DNA from 4 places in the Solidesulfovibrio carbinolicus genome. Region 2 is predicted to be linked to each of the others. Evidence: predicted binding sites of a transcription regulator. Region 2 holds the regulator's gene; each other region holds the start of a gene.
The links. The regulator sigma-54, encoded in region 2, starts transcription at its own class of promoters, with help from an activator protein. The targets are predictions, from matches to a motif close to CTGGCACGGNNNNTGCTT.
Positions count from the first base shown of each region.

Region 1 (4,032 bases), 1.2 Mb from region 2:
GCTGGCCTTTACCACCGCCCTGCCCCGCCACGGCGGCGCGGGCGCGCTGTACGTGCTCATGCGCAAATACAAAAAGACCAAGGGCAAGGTCCGCTTCGAAAAGGACTGGCCGGATTTCGGCTAGTGTCGCGTCCGGCAACCGTCGCCATCCCTGCCCCGGATCACGAAAAAACGCGGCCGCGCCCTTTCGGAGCGCGGCCGCGTCTCGTTTTGCGTCAAATTTTCGCTTCAGGCCGCCCAGGACCCCGACGGGGCCAGACAGGCGTCGATCTCCCGGGTCTTTTCCAGAATGCGGCCCCGGATGGCCTTGAATGCCGTCAGTTCCTTGACACCATAGCGTTTTTTGGTCTGCACCAGCCCAGCCAAGTCCATGATCTCGTTGTAGAGATAGGGCATGTAGAGCGGATCGTGGCGGGTGAAGAACTGGATCTGGGAGAGCAGGTCCTTGATCTCCCGCTGGTGCTTGTCGGCCTTGCGCATGAGCTTCTCCAGCCGCCTTGAAGCGTTTTTGAGCGACGTCGCCCAAGCTTCGGCCTTGGGCGAAAAGATGGGCCGCGAGCGCGGGCTGGCCGCCCGGGCCAGGGCCTCAAGGAACACATCCTTGGCCGCGCCCCGGCTGGCGAACAAATCGCCCGAAGCCAGATCGGTCGGCCCCACGTTGACCGCGCCGTCAATGACCACGCCGCCGCCGTAGAGGTTGAAAAAACCGGCCGAGGAGGCATTGATATCCTTTTCGATGTCGCGCTTGGCGGCCAGAAAGCCCATGTGGGTGTAGATGGTCTGGCCGTGCAGGTTTTTAAGCTTCACATCGTCGCGGGGATTGTAGGTGTGCACCCAGACGGCGTTGTGGTGGCCGTCCACGTGGGTGCGCTCGCCCTGCCAGGACAGGTCGCAGCCGACGAACACGAAGCGTTCGGCCCCGGCCCAGCCCAGCAGGCGCTCCAACGTCACCGACACGTTGCCGCCAGCGTCCAGCACCAGCTCCTGGTCCTTGAGCACATAGGTGCCGATGCCGCCCTGGGTCCACAACGGGATGCGCGGCCCGGGATAACGGGCCACCACCGCCGGGTCCATCTTGGTGGAATAGACAAAGGGGATATCGGCCGCAAACGACAGGTCGCGCAAATTATCCAGGCTTTGCATCATGTTGTCGTTAAAGTCGATGGCCAGGCACAGGTCGGGCTTGATGCCCAGCCGTTCAAGCGCCGGCAGGGTCTGGAGGGCGGCGGCGTAAAAGCCCTTGTCCCGGTGCTCCCGCAGCACCGGCGCGAACTCGGCCAGGGACGGCCCCGCGCCAAGCAGCACGGCCGTCAATCCCTTGGCCATGCCGGCCATGCGGGCCAGACTGCCCTCGTCCATGGCCCGGGAGTAGTTGCGCAGTTCGTTGCCGACCATGACTTCCTGCTTGTGGCGCAACGTGGTGAGCTCCACCGACAGGCTTTCCATCTTGGCTTTGACCAGCGCCCCCAGGCGGGGATATTCCGGCCCTATCTGCTGACAGGCCAGATCGTTTCGCAGCCAGACCCGGGAAAACAGGAAGCTCACGTCAAAATTTTGGATGGCCAACTCAATGTCGGCCGCCCGGGGCGGCACGAAACGCAGCTTGCCATGGCGCAGATAAGGCCGGTAATCGGTCTGGCCCAGGCAAGCCAGGAGCATTTCCGGCCGGGGTTCGGCCACCAGCACCTTGTGGGAATCCGGCGTGCCGGTCAGCACGTGGTTGAGGCCATAACCGATGCCCACGCCGACAATGATGGTGCCCGCGCCCTCAAGCTGCTCCTTGGGCCGCCAGTCGCGGTAGAAAAACGGCGGCGGCAGCTTCTCGAACAGCCCCACGCCGTCGTCCATGCGCCAGTCCACGATGCCCGAGGCGTTGCGGTGCAGCCGCTCGTGGACAATGGCCGGATCGGGATTTTCCTCGGCCAGCCAGCGCCCGACCGGGTCGCCGGTCTCGGCCAGATACGCCAGGTTGTCGGCAAGGTACTTGTTGATCTCCATGGCCCCTTCCTTGGTTGAACTGGCCAAGCCCAAGCAAATTTCCTGCCACTCTTGCCGGTTGGCGGTTTTTTGCCTACCACGGACCCTGCCCGGACGAATGCGGGCCAAATTTCCGAGAGGCGCGCCATGATCCACGATTCCGTGTTGTCCCTGGTCGGCAAGACCCCGCTGGTGCGGATGCGCCGGGTTTGCCCCAATCCGCGCGTGACCATCTGCGCCAAGATCGAGTCCCGAAACCCCGGCGGCTCCATCAAGGACCGGGTGGCCCTGGCCATGATCGAGGCGGCCGAACGCTCGGGGGAACTCACCTCCGGGCGCACGGTCATCGAGGCCACCTCGGGCAACACCGGCATCGGCCTGGCCATGGTCTGCGCCGTCAAGGGCTATCCGTTAAAGCTCCTCATGCCGGCCTCGGCCTCGGAGGAAAGAAAGCGCATCATGCGGGCCTACGGCGCGGAAATCGTACTCACCCCGGGCAATCGGGGCACGGATGGGGCCATCGAGGAAGCCTACCGCCTGGCCCGGGAAGAGCCCGACCGCTACGTGCTCATGGACCAGTTCAACAACCCGGCCAGCATCGAGGCCCACTACGCGGCCACGGCCGTGGAGATCTTCGAATCCACGGGCGGAGCCGTCACCCACGTGGTGGCCGCCCTGGGCACCTCGGGCACGGCCATGGGGCTGGTCAAGAAATTAAAAGAACTGAACCCCGCCATCACCGTGGTGGCGGTGGAGCCACGGCCCGGCCACAAGATCCAGGGCCTCAAAAACATGCAGGAGTCCTATCCGCCGGGCATATTTAACAAGCACGCCCTGGACGCCATCGTGCCGGTGGAGGACGAGGACGCCTTTGCCATGGCCCGGCGGCTGGCCCGGGACGAAGGCATCCTGGCCGGCATGAGCGGCGGCGCGGCCATGGCGGCGGCGGCGCGGCTGGCCGGGGAACTGGCCGAGGGGCTCATCGTGGTCATCCTGGCCGACAGCGGCGAGCGCTACCTGTCCACCACCCTTTTTGCCGCGCCCGAGAAAAAGGGCGTGGCGCTCACCAGCGTCGGCCAGCCCGAACCGGTCCATCTCGACCCGGCTGCGGCCGCGCCCGGGCTTTTCACCTTCGGCCCGCCCCTGTCCGAGCCCGGCGACCTGGACGCCTGGCGGCGCATCGTCACCCTGGACGTGTTGCGGCGCACCCTTGCCCGCTCCGGCGGCCGGCCGACCCTGGCCGTGGGCCTGGCCGACCTGGACGACCGCTGCCTGGAGGCCTCGCGGGCGGCCGGGCGCAAGTGCCGGGAGTACGCCGAGAAGGCCCGGGAGCAGGTCGCCGCCCTGGCCGCCAGCCTGGGCGTGGCCGACGCGGTCTTTCCCCTGGCCGGCGAGGCCATGGACGAGGCCATGGCCCTGGCCCGCAAGCTCATGGACAAGGGCCTGGCCTACGAAAAACTGCGCAGCGTCTATTTCGACGTGGCCCGGGACAAGGCCTACGGCGGCCTGCTCGGCCTCGACATGACCAAGCTGTGCCTGGGCAAGACCGTGGACCTCGACTCCTACGCCAAGGACCATCCCCGGGATTTCACGCTTTTAAAACGCGTGAGCCTCAAGGACCTCAAGGCCGGCGACGTCTGGGCCACGGCCTGGGGCAACGTGCGGCCGAGCTGGTTTCTCCAGATGGCCTCGGCGGCCGTGCGCACCCTGCCGGCCGTGACGGTGGTGGCCACCGACGAGGACAAGACCTTCCCGCACATCGAGAACCTGCGTGCCGTCTGGGCTGGCGGGGCCGGGCTGGCCCCGGCCGTCTGGCTGGTTGGCGGGCGCATCTGCGGCCGCGAAGGAGCCCAGGCCGTGCCGACCCTGGCCGATCTGCTCGGCTACGGCGTCCATCCCCTGGCCGTGCGGGCTTGGCTGCTCTCCACGAGCTACCACAAGCCCCTTTGCGCCGCGCCCGAGGCCCTGGCCATGTGGGAACGCAACCGGACGCGCATCCAGGAGCTGGCCGCCGGCCTGACTCTGGCCGCCGGAGAGGGACAGCCCTCGGGCGCG
Region 1 covers NZ_CP026538.1:1,549,593-1,553,624, reverse strand. Annotated here, with positions in the region: gene C3Y92_RS06915 (Smr/MutS family protein) at 1-124, shown strand, start outside; gene C3Y92_RS06910 (motility associated factor glycosyltransferase family protein) at 229-1,998, opposite strand; gene C3Y92_RS06905 (cysteine synthase) at 2,125-4,032, shown strand, end outside.
Region 1: C3Y92_RS06910 (motility associated factor glycosyltransferase family protein) is a predicted target of sigma-54. The motif match lies at 2,030-2,047, and genes of this name have one in related genera.

Region 2 (4,032 bases):
TTGGCGCACGTCCATGCCCAGGGCCAGGCCTTTGTAGCGCTGGCCGCCCTTGTCGTCGAAAAGGCTCATGAGCTTGGGCACGAGGCTGACCGGCAACCCGTCCACGCAAAAAAAACCCAGGTCCTCGAAGACGCGAAGGGCTGTGGATTTTCCGGACCCGGACAGGCCGGTCAAGATAACGACGGGGAGTTCCCTGGCCGCATGTTCCATGGCATTCACCTTCCGGCCCAAGGGCTTAACAAATTTCCCGCGCGTTTGTGTGACGACAAACGCGCGGGAAACGTTTTTTCAGGCAGCCTTAGGCGGCGGCGAGCACCTGCCGCAAGGCCTCGTCGGTTTCGGCGGCCAAAAAGGCCCGCCGGAAGGATTCGTCGGACAAAAGCCGCGAGATGTGGGCCAGAATGCGCAAATGCAGGCCCGCGACATGCTCGGGCGCGAGCACCAGGAAGAAGATGCGGCAGGGCTTGAAGTCCAGCGCATCGAAGCTGACGCCCGCAAGGCTTCTCCCGACGACGATGACGATGCGTTCGAGGCTCTCCATCTTGCCGTGGGGAATGGCCACCCCGTCGCCGATGCCCGTGGTGCCGAGGTTTTCCCGGTCGAGCAGCACCTGATGGGCGCGTTTGGCGTCAAAATCGGGCCACTGCTTCTTGATGGGGGCCACGAGCTCGGCCAACACTTCGGACTTGGACTCCGACGCAAGATTCCCGATGACGAACTCGGGCTGGAGATAGTCCTCTAACCGCATCTAAGCGCCCGTTCCAGGATCGATGAGGCCGAAGTCGCCGTTGCGCAGGCGGTAGATGACGTTGGGCCGTTCGGTTTCGGAGTTGATGAACACCAAAAATTCGTACTTGAGGGCCTCAAGCTGCATGGCGGCTTCTTCCACGGCCATGGGCTTGGGCTGGTACTCGTCGGTTTCGATGATGGTGGGCACGCGGCCGCCGGCGGCGTCCTCGCTGATGCTGATGACGTCCATGCGGACCTGCTCCACGGTCTGGCGGCGGCGGTCCTTTTGCTTCTCGCGGAACTTCTTGGCCTGAGCCTCGATCTTGTCGAGGATCAGGTCAATGGTGGAGTACATGTCCTCGGAGGTTTCATGGGCCGAGATATGCATATTGTCGGCCAGGAAGATGACGTCGGCCATCTGCCGGGTCTTTTCCACGGCCAGGTTGACCTGGACTTCCGAGGTGTCGGTGGACGAGGTGTACTTGCCAAGCTTTTCAAAGCGCTTCCTGGCATAATCGCGCAAATGGTCAGACGGCTCGAAATTCTTGAAATTAAAGGTGATGTTCATAGAATCCTCCAGGCTGGCGTGGTGAGGGGCCGGAATCCCGGCCCGAAGCATCAGAAAACCGCCTTGCGCTTCGACGACGACTCGATTCCCATGGCCGTGCGGTACTTGGCCACGGTTCGCCGGGCGATGTTGATTTGCAGCTCGTCTTTGAGCATGTCGGCGATGGCCTCGTCGCTGATGGGCTTCTTGGCGTTCTCGCCGGAAATAATCCGCTTGATCATGGCCTTGACCGATTCGGAACCCACGGTGCCGCCGTCGTCGAGCTCCAGGGCGCTGTTGAAAAAGAACTTGAGCTCGAAAATGCCGTGGGGCGTGGCCACGTACTTGTTGGACGTGATGCGGCTGACGGTGGACTCATGCATGCTGATGTCGTCGGCCACGTCCTTGAGGATCAGCGGCCGCAGCCGGGTCACGCCGTCCTCGAAAAAGCCGCGCTGAAACTTCACGATGCTCTCCAAAACCTTATAAAGCGTGCGCTGGCGCTGGTACAGGCTCTTCATGAGCCACATGGCCGAACGCATCTTATCCTGGAGGTAGTCCTTGTCCTTGTCGTTTCGCGGCAGGCTGCCGTCGGTGTAGGACATGTTGAGTCCCAGGCGCGGCATCCCCTCCTCGTTGAGCAGGATGACGAAGTCCTCGCCGTACTTGTAGACGAAGGCGTCCGGGCTGACGTAGATCGGGTCGCCCGAACCATAGCTGGCCCCGGGCATGGGATCGAGGGTCTGGATCAGCTCCAGGTATTCCTTGAGCTTTTCCATGGTCAGGTGAAATTTCTTGGCCAGGGGCTTGTAGCGCTTCTTTTCGAGGTCTTCGAGATGCTCGCGAACGAGTTCGATCAGGATGGGATCGTCATAGCCGTAGACCTCGATTTGTATGAGCAGGCATTCGCTGGGAGTGCGGGCGGCCACGCCCACGGGATCGAAGCGCTGGAGACGGTGGAGCACCTTTTCGACATGGGCCGGGTCGGCGTTGGCCATGCCGGCGATTTCCTCCACCGTGGCCCGCAGATAGCCCGAGGAATTGAGGCTGCCGACGATGGTCTCGCCGATCTCGACTTCCTTGGCCGTAAAATTAGACAGGTGCATCTGCCAGCCGAGGTGGCCGTCGAGGGACGGCTTGGAGGCCAAACGGGCGTCGAAAGCCATGCCCTCCTCGGGCACTTCCAGGTCGCGGGACAGGGACTGCTTGCTCGTGCTGGCGAAATCGCCAAGGTAGTCGTCCCACTCGGCGTTTTTGAGCAGTTCCTTTTCGATGGCCGCGTCGGCTCCCGTGGGGCCGTTGTTGTCCTCGACCATGACGCGTTCGGGCTGGCGGTCCTCCTCGACGGATTCCTCCAGAAGAGGATTTTCCAAAAGCTCCTGCTGCACGCTTTCAAGCAGCTCCAGCCGCGACAGCTGCAAGAGCTTGATGGCTTGCTGCAGCTGGGGGGTCATCACCAGCTGTTGGGAAAGCTTGAGTTGCTGCCGCAGTTCCAGGGCCATGCTTACCGCCGTGCTCGAATGTCGTTGACGTTATCGGGAATTGTCTGTGGGCCTTGCCCGGACGAGGGCCACCCCGCCCAACAAAAACCATGCCACAATTGAAGCCTTGTGGCAATCGGCACTATCGGCCTTCAGCCGAGGAACCACTGGTAGGCGGCTTCCAACCGGCCCTTGGCGGCCAAAATATAACGCACGGCCTCGCGCACCGCGCCCTGCCCTCCCCCGCGCCGCGACACCCACAAGGCCAGATCAAGGATCTCCGGCTGGGCGTCGGCCACGGCCATGGGCAGCCCGACCAGCTCCATGGGGCCGGCGTCCACCCAATCGTCGCCGAGAAAGGCGGCCTGATGCGGGGCCAACCCGGCCCGGGCGAGAATGCCTTCCAGCACACCCACCTTGCGGTAGTGGCCGGGGTGGTACTCCTCGATGCCCAGTTCCCGCATCCGGGCGGCCACGGCCGGGCTGTCCAGGCCGCTTATGACCGCCACGGCCAGTCCCGCCGCCTGGGCCGCCTTGATGCCCAACCCGTCGTGGACATGGAAACGCTTGATCACCTCGCCCCGGGCATCGACGTAGATGCCGCCGTCGGTCATGACCCCATCAACGTCGAGCACCAGCAGCTCCACGTCCCGGGCGCGCGCAATGGCCAGTTTGGCGTCTTCGGACATAATAGACTCCCTTTGCGATACGACGGCCGCGAAGCGAAAAAGCAACGCCCTACCCTGGCCGCCGACAGGCGCAATCTAGCCCAAAAATCGCACCATGACCAGAAGATAAACGTTTTTAGAGCCTTGCCAAGCCATGCAGCCCTTTGGCCCAAAAAAAGTCCGGAGAAGCCGCCTTCCCCGGACCGAGCCATCTTTTTGCGCTTGGGCCGTCTAGCCCTTGTGCCGCTTGGCCGCGGCCACGAACTCGCGGAACAGCGGATGCGGACGCATGGGGCTGCTCTTGAATTCGGGATGGAACTGGCAGCCCAGGAACCAGGGATGGTCGGGCAGCTCCACCATCTCGACCAGTTCGCCGTCCGGGGACAGGCCGCTTAAGACCAAGCCGGCTTCCTCGAAATTGCCGGCGTAGGCCTTGTTGAACTCGTAGCGGTGGCGGTGGCGCTCGGAGATTTCCGACGCGCCGTAGGCGGCGGCCGCCTTGGTGCCCGGCGCGACCACGCAGGGATAGGCGCCCAGGCGCATGGTGCCGCCCTTGTCGCTGGTCGGGTCGCGGTGCTCGATGGTCTGGGTGCGGAAGTCGTACCAC
Region 2 covers NZ_CP026538.1:2,704,914-2,708,945, forward strand. Annotated here, with positions in the region: gene rapZ (RNase adapter RapZ) at 1-210, opposite strand, end outside; gene C3Y92_RS12165 (PTS sugar transporter subunit IIA) at 299-748, opposite strand; gene hpf (ribosome hibernation-promoting factor, HPF/YfiA family) at 749-1,297, opposite strand; gene rpoN (RNA polymerase factor sigma-54) at 1,348-2,778, opposite strand; gene C3Y92_RS12180 (KdsC family phosphatase) at 2,910-3,446, opposite strand; gene C3Y92_RS12185 (CTP synthase) at 3,657-4,032, opposite strand, start outside.

Region 3 (4,032 bases), 1.7 Mb from region 2:
CGCCGGGGGCTTGCTTCCCACCCAGACGGTGCGGGTCTGGTCCGAGCAGTAGTCGTCGGCCCGGCCGCCCACGTCCACCAGGACCAGGCAGCCGTCGGCGATGACGGTCTCCCCGGGAATGGCGTGGGGCAGGGCGGCGTTGGCGTCAACGGCCACGATGGGGGCAAAGGCCAGTTCGGAGGCCCCGAGCTCGCGGAAGCGTTTTTCGATCTCCCAGGCGGCCTGGGCCTCGGTGCGCCCGGGCAGGAGAATGTCCGGCAGGCTGGCCATGACGCCGTGGTTGATGGCGGCCGAGCGGCGCATCCGGGCGATCTCGGCGGCGTCCTTGCGCAGGCGCAGCGGCTCCACGGCCAGGGCCACGGGCGTTAGGGGCAGAAGCGCGGACAGCCGGCCGTGGACGTCGAAGGACAGGCCGGCCGGCTCGAACCCCAGGCGCGTCACCCCTCGGGCCTTGAGGAAATCGGCGATGGCGGCGTAGCGCCCGGCCCCGTAGATGCAGAGGTTTTTTTCCGGCCACAGGCGCAGGGCGGCGTCGCGGTAGCGGGCGTCGGTGAAGAGATAGTCGTCGCCGTCGGCCGTGACAACGACATAGCCGGCGCTCTCGTTGCACTGGGGGTCGTGGAGTTCGAAGCCGCTTAAATAGAAACGGTTGGCGGCGTGGGACACGAGCAGGGCGTCGTGGCCCATGGCGGCCAGGGCGGCGCGCAAGCGGTCGCGGCGGCCGGCGAAAACGGGGCAGCCGCTTGTGGCGGTGGCGGTCATGGCATCTCCTTCAGGCGGGACGCGCCCGCCCGCGAAGGTGTTTCAGATCGGGCCGGCGACGTCAACCGGCCGGCGGTCGGACGGGATATGGCGCGAGGAAACGCCTGCGCCCTCGGCTGGCCGACGCGTCGGAGGCAGGTTGTTAAAGCGCGTAGACGGTTTCCGGTTGTCCCAGGACGTGCCGCTGGGCCCACTCGATGCCCTGCATGATGGAGTGGTCCATGTTGCCGACCTCGTATTTCCAGCCGCCGAAGCGTCCCCGGGACTGGATGCCCAGGCGCTCCAGGGCCGGCTGGAGCACGGCCAGGGCGGCGTCGCGCTCCAGGCAGGGGATGGGGTAGGCGTAGTCCACCCGCATTTCCCAGGAGGCGTTCTGGCCGGCGACGTCGGCCGGGGCCAAAAGCGTTGTGGCGACCAAGCCGTCCACGGTGGCCCGCTCCAGGCCGGCGAAGTCGGCCGGCTTGTGGGCGGAAAAGCTGGTCTCGGTCATGAACGCCCGGCTGCGCGGGATCATGCCGTCGGGGTCGGGGGTGTTTAAGGGCGAATAGTTGTGGAAATTGGTGACCCGATAAAACGGGCAGTCGGCTTCCGGGAAATACATCCAGCAGCGCGGGTCCGGGGGCGCGCCGGCAAAGCCCAGGCCGTGGATGACCGAGCCGCTGTGCTTGAGCCGTCCGGCCGCCTCGATCATGGCCGGGCTGGCCCCTTCCAGCTGGTCGGCGACGAAACGGTCCAGGGGGCCGGTGGTCAGCAGATGGTCGTAGAGGATGATGTCGCCGGAGGCGGTGAGCACGGTCTTTTCGGCCGCATCGACCCGGCGGCAGGCCTCGCCCAGGCGTAGCCGGTCGGCAAAGCGGGCGGCCAGACGGCGAAAGATCTCGCCCGTGCCGCCGCGCAGGGGAAAGCTGAAGGTGTTGTTGGGGCCCCAGGCCACGTCGTCGGCGCCGTAGATGATGTTTTTGACCACCCGTCCGGCGTCCACCACCGAGACGCGCTCGCCGATCCAGCGGTGGGACATGGCCGTGGCCGGATGGGCCCAGACCTTGAAATTGTAGGGGACCATAAAAAGGCGCGCGATGCCCGGGCCGAACACCCGGTCGATCCACTCCCGGAAGTTGGCCGGCGCATCGGGGTGGACCCCGGCGGCGGCGTCGCGGCCGGCGGCCAGCAGCCCTTCGACGCATTCCCAGACGAGGTCCGGGGGCAGTCGGCGGATGTTGTTCTGGAAGGGGTAGGGAACGAAGGTTCCGGCCAGGCGAATCCAGGATTCGCGCTGGTGGCGCAGGACCTCGTCGCCAAGCAGTTCGTCGAGGAGCTTGTCGAAGGCTTTGTAGTGGGAGAAAACGACGTGTCCGCCCACGTCCCAGGTGTAGCCGGCGGCGTCGGTGAAGCTGGCGGCCAGGCCGCCGGGATAGGGATGGCGTTCCAGGACGAGAAAATCGTTTTCGCCGAGTTCGGCCAGGCGGTTGGCCGCGCCAAGGCCCGTGGGGCCGGCTCCGATGATCAGATATTTGACGCGCATGGTTGCCTCCTGGGGGATGGGGGCAGGCGAGCAACAACAGGGCCAGCCGGGAGTGGACAATAAAACTCCCGGGGCCGGACGAGCCGGTCCCGGGAGGAAAGATGTTGCGCCGGGCGTTTACCAGGCCGGGCGGCGGGGGGGACGCGGAGCGCGGGGCTTGGCCTCGTTGACCTTGAGGCTACGGCCTTCGAACTCGGCGCCGTCCAGGGCCCGGATGGCTTCGTCAGCGGCGGCGTCGTCGTCCATCTCCACGAATCCGAAGCCGCGCGGTTTGCCGGTCTCGCGGTCGGAAATCAGTTTGACGGACTGGACGGGGCCGTAACGGCCAAACAGGTCACGGACGCTTTCCTCGGTGGTGCGGAAGGGCAGGTTGCCAACATAGATGTTTTTGGACATGAGACACGGACTCCCAAAACGGTTGACGTCAGCGAACGCGAAGCGTGGACGGAGGAGGGCTACCCGCCGGCTACGCTCCTCCCCGGGACAAACCCATCGGCCCTTGGGCCGTGAAGGCCTGACAGTTGGAGTGCGCCTGTCCGTCGGGACGGCGAAGGAAGATATGGCAGGCGTTGCGCACTCGTATTCCAGACTCCGTTAGAGTCTCGCCGCGCAAACACGGGGAGGACGGTCACGCACCACACGCGAAGTCGTCACGGGTTTGAGCGAACATGGAAAACGATACCGAACCGGTCAATGGCTGGCAAGAAAAATTGTTCCTTTTTCCCCTTACATCCTGAAATTTTTCCGGTTTGCGTTGTTCCAAACCCGTCTTGAGGGTGTTTATTCCGACGAAAAGAGGATGCTTTCAGTCGTGAAATGCACTATCCTGTCCCTATGTGCTCGGGCACGCGTCCGGCGCGCCAACGTCAGGGAGGGCTGTACGACGCCATGACGGGAAAAATCGGGGCCGAGCGTTTCGCCGTGGCCGTGTCGGTACGCGAAACCTATAAAATGGGCTTTAGCGGCACGACCCGCGAAGGCGAGCGGGTGCTTTACTATTACGCCGAAAAAACGCCCGAGGCGGGCATCAGCATCCAGGCCTTAAACGGCAACAGCGTGCCCAGCGGCGAGGTCACGCCGGTGAGCGATGAGGAATTCCTCCAGAAGTTCAAACCCGAGCCGCTCATGTACTACAATCTGGTCAAGCCGCGCATGGAAGCCATGCAGGCCGAGCTGGATCGCGGCGAGAAGCACCTGGAGGCCGGCCGGCTGGAGCGGGCCGAGGAATCCTTTCAGAAAGCCCTGGCCTACGACGCCGAGAACCTGCGCGCCATCTTCGGCCTGGGCAACGCCTATCTGTCCGGCGGCAAGCTCGACGACGCCCGCGACATCTTCGACAAGATCATGGGCATCGAGCTGGCCTTTGGCCCGGAAAACAAGTTTCTTTTCAACGAATTCGGCATCCGGATGCGCAAGGCCGGGCTGTTGGCCCTGGCCAAGTCGTATTACGAGAAAGCCCTGGCCGTCAGCGAAAACGACGAAAACCTGCTGTTTAATCTCGGCCGGGTGCTCTACGAGTTGGAGGAGTACGACGGCGCGGTGGAGGCGGCCGAGCGCTGTCTGGCCATCAATCCCGGTTTTCTCATCGCGGCCAAGCTGGCCAAGGCGGCCCGCCGCCAGGCGGCCACGGCAGCTGTCGGCGACGCTACGCCTGGGGCTGCGTCCCCGCTCGCGCAAGACGCCTGACCGGCCCCGCAACCCCCTTTATCCTTTTCCCATTTGGGGGGTCTGGGGGCATCAGGCCCCCA
Region 3 covers NZ_CP026538.1:995,431-999,462, forward strand. Annotated here, with positions in the region: gene C3Y92_RS04455 (M24 family metallopeptidase) at 1-762, opposite strand, end outside; gene C3Y92_RS04460 (protoporphyrinogen/coproporphyrinogen oxidase) at 905-2,284, opposite strand; gene C3Y92_RS04465 (RNA recognition motif domain-containing protein) at 2,402-2,680, opposite strand; gene C3Y92_RS04470 (tetratricopeptide repeat protein) at 3,173-3,970, shown strand.
Region 3: C3Y92_RS04460 (protoporphyrinogen/coproporphyrinogen oxidase) is a predicted target of sigma-54. The motif match lies at 2,313-2,330, and genes of this name have one in related genera.

Region 4 (4,032 bases), 440 kb from region 2:
CTACCGCAAGGAAGCCACCGGCTCCCTGGACGAAGTGGCCGTGGCCGCCGTACGCGACCGCCTCCAGCAGCTGGCCGATCTGGACAAGCGCCGGGCCGCCATCCTGGAATCCCTGACCGAACGCGACCTCTTGACCGACGCCCTGGCCCGGGACATCGAAGCCGCGCCGGACATGGCCCGGCTGGAAGACCTCTACCTGCCCCATCGCCCCAAACGCCGCACCCGGGCGGCCATGGCCCGGGAACGGGGGCTGGCTCCCCTGGCCGAACTGCTCATGCGCCAGCGCGGCGTGTCCCCGGAAAAAGAGGCGGCCCGGTTCGTCAATCCCGAGAAAGACGTGGCCGACGTCGCCGCCGCCCTGGCCGGGGCGCGGGACATCATGGCCGAGGCCATAAGCGAGGACGCCGCCAACCGGGCCGCCCTGCGCGACCTTTTCGCCAAGCGCGGCCGCATCGTCTCGCGGCTGGTCAAGGGAAAGGAGCAAGACGCCGCCAACTATCGGGATTTTTTTGAACGCGACGAAGCCGTGCGCGCGGTGGCCGGCCACCGCGCCCTGGCCATGTTTCGCGGCGAGCGCGAAGGGCTGCTGGCCCTGTCCCTGCGCCCGTCCGAGGATGAGGCCCTGCGCCAGCTCACGCGTCTGGTCGTCACGGGCCGGGGCAAGGACAGCGAGCAGGTGGCCGAGGCGGCCGCCGACGCCTACAAGCGCCTGCTTGGGCCGTCGCTGGAAAACGAGCTGCGCGCCAGCCTCAAGGACCGGGCCGACCGGGAGGCCATCGCCATCTTTGCAGCCAATCTGCGGCAAGTGCTCCTGGCCGCGCCCCTGGGGCAGGCCCGGGTGCTGGCCCTGGACCCGGGATTTCGCACCGGGGCCAAGCTGGCCGTCCTCGACGCCCAAGGCAACCTGCTCCACTACGAGACCATCTTCCCCACCGGTTCCGAGCGCCAGCGGGACCAGGCGGCCGAGACCCTGCGCCAGCTGTGCGCCGACCAGGCCATCGAGGCCATTGCCGTGGGCAACGGCACGGCCGGGCGCGAGACCGAACGCTTCGTGGCCGACCTGGGCTTGGGCGTGCCGGTCATCCTGGTCAACGAAGCCGGAGCATCAATCTACTCGGCTTCGGAAACGGCCCGCAACGAATTCCCGGACCTCGACCTGACCGTGCGCGGCGCGGTAAGCATCGGCCGCCGGCTCATGGACCCGCTAGCCGAGCTGGTCAAGATCGACCCCAAATCCATTGGCGTGGGCCAGTACCAGCACGACGTGGACCAGGCCGCCCTCAGGAAGGCCCTGGACGAGGTCGTGTCCAGCTGCGTCAACGCCGTGGGCGTGGACCTCAACACGGCCAGCGTGGAGCTGCTCACCGCCGTCTCCGGACTTGGACCCGGCCTTGCCGCCAACATCGTGGCCCACCGCAAGGAGCACGGCCCGTTTCGCTCCCGGGCCGAACTGCGCAAGGTCAAGCGCCTTGGCCCCAAGGCCTTTGAGCAGGCGGCCGGATTCCTGCGCCTTCGCGGCGGAGCGCCCCTGGACGCCACGGCCGTGCATCCCGAGCGCTACACCCTGGTCGGGCGCATGGCCAAGGACCTGGGTTGCGCCGTGACCGACCTCATCGCCAAGGCGAGCCTGCGGGAAGGCATCGACCCGGCCCGCTACGTCGGCGACGACGTGGGCCTGGAAACCCTGCGCGACATCCTGGCCGAACTGGCCAAGCCCGGACGCGACCCCAGGCCGACGTTTACGGCCTTTGCCTTTGCCGAAGGGGTGAGCGAACTGGCCGATCTGCGCCCGGGCATGCGGCTGCCGGGCCGGGTCACCAACGTTACGGCCTTTGGCGCGTTTGTGGATGTGGGCGTGCACCGCGACGGCCTTGTGCATGTGAGCCATCTGGCCGACGCGTACGTGGCCGATCCGTCCAAGGTGGTGGCGGCCGGCCAGGAGGTCATGGTGACGGTGCTGACCATCGACAAGGAAAGGGGGCGGCTGAGCCTGAGCATGAAGTCCGAGCCGCAAGCAAACATGGGATAACGGGCCTGCTCCGCGCCGCCGCCCGGCCGCGCACGTCTCTCCCCAAGGCTGACCGCGCGGCCTGGAGCGCGGCCCTTGGCCGGACCGCAGTCGCGCCCTGCAGTCTGACCTTGCCGACCGTTTGATTCTGCGCCTCCCTATTTCCAAATTCGTCAAAACAACCCCAGACACTCCCCTTCTTTACCTGTGAGGCGGCCCCCTTGTCCGGAGTCCGCCTCGCAACGCAAAACCCTGAAGTACAGTGACAATCTTCTGCTTCGCGGTTCCTCGCCCTCCCGAAGCGGCCATCCGTGGCCGGCATCCTTTCTCCCGCGAGTAGAGACTTGCGACATTTATGTCGAACATTTTTGTCGCGCAAAAGGCAACAAAAATGTCCGAAACCATTGGCGACTGTTAGCACCCAAAGTCGACTAATCGCTTATAATCTATTATATCAGCAAGTTAAACAAAATGCATCACGCCCCATGCACGCTGGCATGACTCTTGCCTAAAGAAGAGCATTCCAACTTTGCAGCAGGAGGCATTACAAAATGCGCAAGATCGCTATCTACGGAAAGGGCGGCATCGGCAAGTCCACCACCACGCAGAACACCGTCGCCGGGCTGGCGGAAATGGGCAAGAAGGTCATGGTGGTCGGTTGCGACCCGAAGGCCGACTCCACCCGTCTGCTCCTGCACGGTCTGGCCCAGAAGACCGTTCTCGACACCCTGCGCGAGGAAGGCGAAGACGTCGAACTCGATGATATCCTCAAGGAAGGCTACGGCGGTACCATGTGCACCGAGTCCGGCGGCCCTGAGCCCGGCGTCGGCTGCGCCGGCCGCGGCATCATCACCTCCATCAACCTCCTGGAGCAGCTCGGCGCTTACGAGGAAGACAAGCAGCTCGACTACGTCTTCTACGACGTGCTCGGCGACGTCGTGTGCGGCGGTTTCGCCATGCCCATCCGCGACGGCAAGGCCGAGGAAATCTACATCGTCTGCTCCGGCGAAATGATGGCCATGTACGCCGCCAACAACATTTGCAAGGGCATCGTCAAGTACGCCGACACCGGCGGTGTGCGCCTGGGCGGCATCATCTGCAACAGCCGTAAGGTCGATTTCGAAAAGGAAATGATCGAAGAGCTGTGCCGCCAGATCGGCACCCAGATGATCCACTTCATGCCCCGCGAAAACCAGGTGCAGCGCGCTGAAATCAACCGCAAGACGGTCATCGACTACTCCCCCGAGCACGCCCAGGCCGACGAATACCGCGCCCTGGCCAAGAAGATCGACGAGAACAAGATGCTGGTCATTCCCAAGCCCCTGGAAATCGCCCAGCTCGAAAAGCTGCTCGTCGACTTCGGCATCGCCAACTAGCGCGCCGCTGCTCCAAAACACAACACACGCACGCAAGGAGTATTTCATATGCAGACCATGGTCAGAGCGATTGTCCGCCCCGAGAAGACCGATGAAGTCCTGTCCGCCCTGATGGACGCCGGTTTCCCCGCCGTCACCAAGTTCAACGTGGCCGGTCGCGGCAAGCAGCGCGGCATCAAGATCGGCGAGATCCAGTACGACGAGATCCCCAAGGTCATGCTCATCTGCGTCGTGCCCGACTGCGACAAGGACTTCGTGATCAAGACCATCATGGAAAGCGCCCGCAGCGGTTCCAAGGGAGCCTTTGGCGACGGCAAGATCTTCGTCAGCCCAGTGGAAGAGATGTACACCATCTCCTCCGGCGTCAAGGAAGCCTAAGGGGGCGCGTCATGAAGGAGATTATGGCGGTCATCCGCATGAACAAGATGAACCAGACCAAGAAGGCCTTGGCCGACGCGGGCATCCCGGCCTTCGTGGCCCGCGAGGGCTACGGACGCGGCAAGGGTCTGGTCAACCAGGCGGTGCTTGACGGCGCCGCGGCCGGCAACGAGGAAGCCATCGCGCTTCTGGGCACCAAGGGCCGCCTGTACCCCAAGCGCATCATATCCATCGTGGTCCCCGACAATCAGGTCAAGGAAGCTGTGGACG
Region 4 covers NZ_CP026538.1:2,265,821-2,269,852, reverse strand. Annotated here, with positions in the region: gene C3Y92_RS10055 (Tex family protein) at 1-2,029, shown strand, start outside; gene nifH (nitrogenase iron protein) at 2,560-3,384, shown strand; gene C3Y92_RS10045 (P-II family nitrogen regulator) at 3,433-3,762, shown strand; gene C3Y92_RS10040 (P-II family nitrogen regulator) at 3,774-4,032, shown strand, end outside.
Region 4: nifH (nitrogenase iron protein) is a predicted target of sigma-54. The motif match lies at 2,501-2,518, and genes of this name have one in related genera.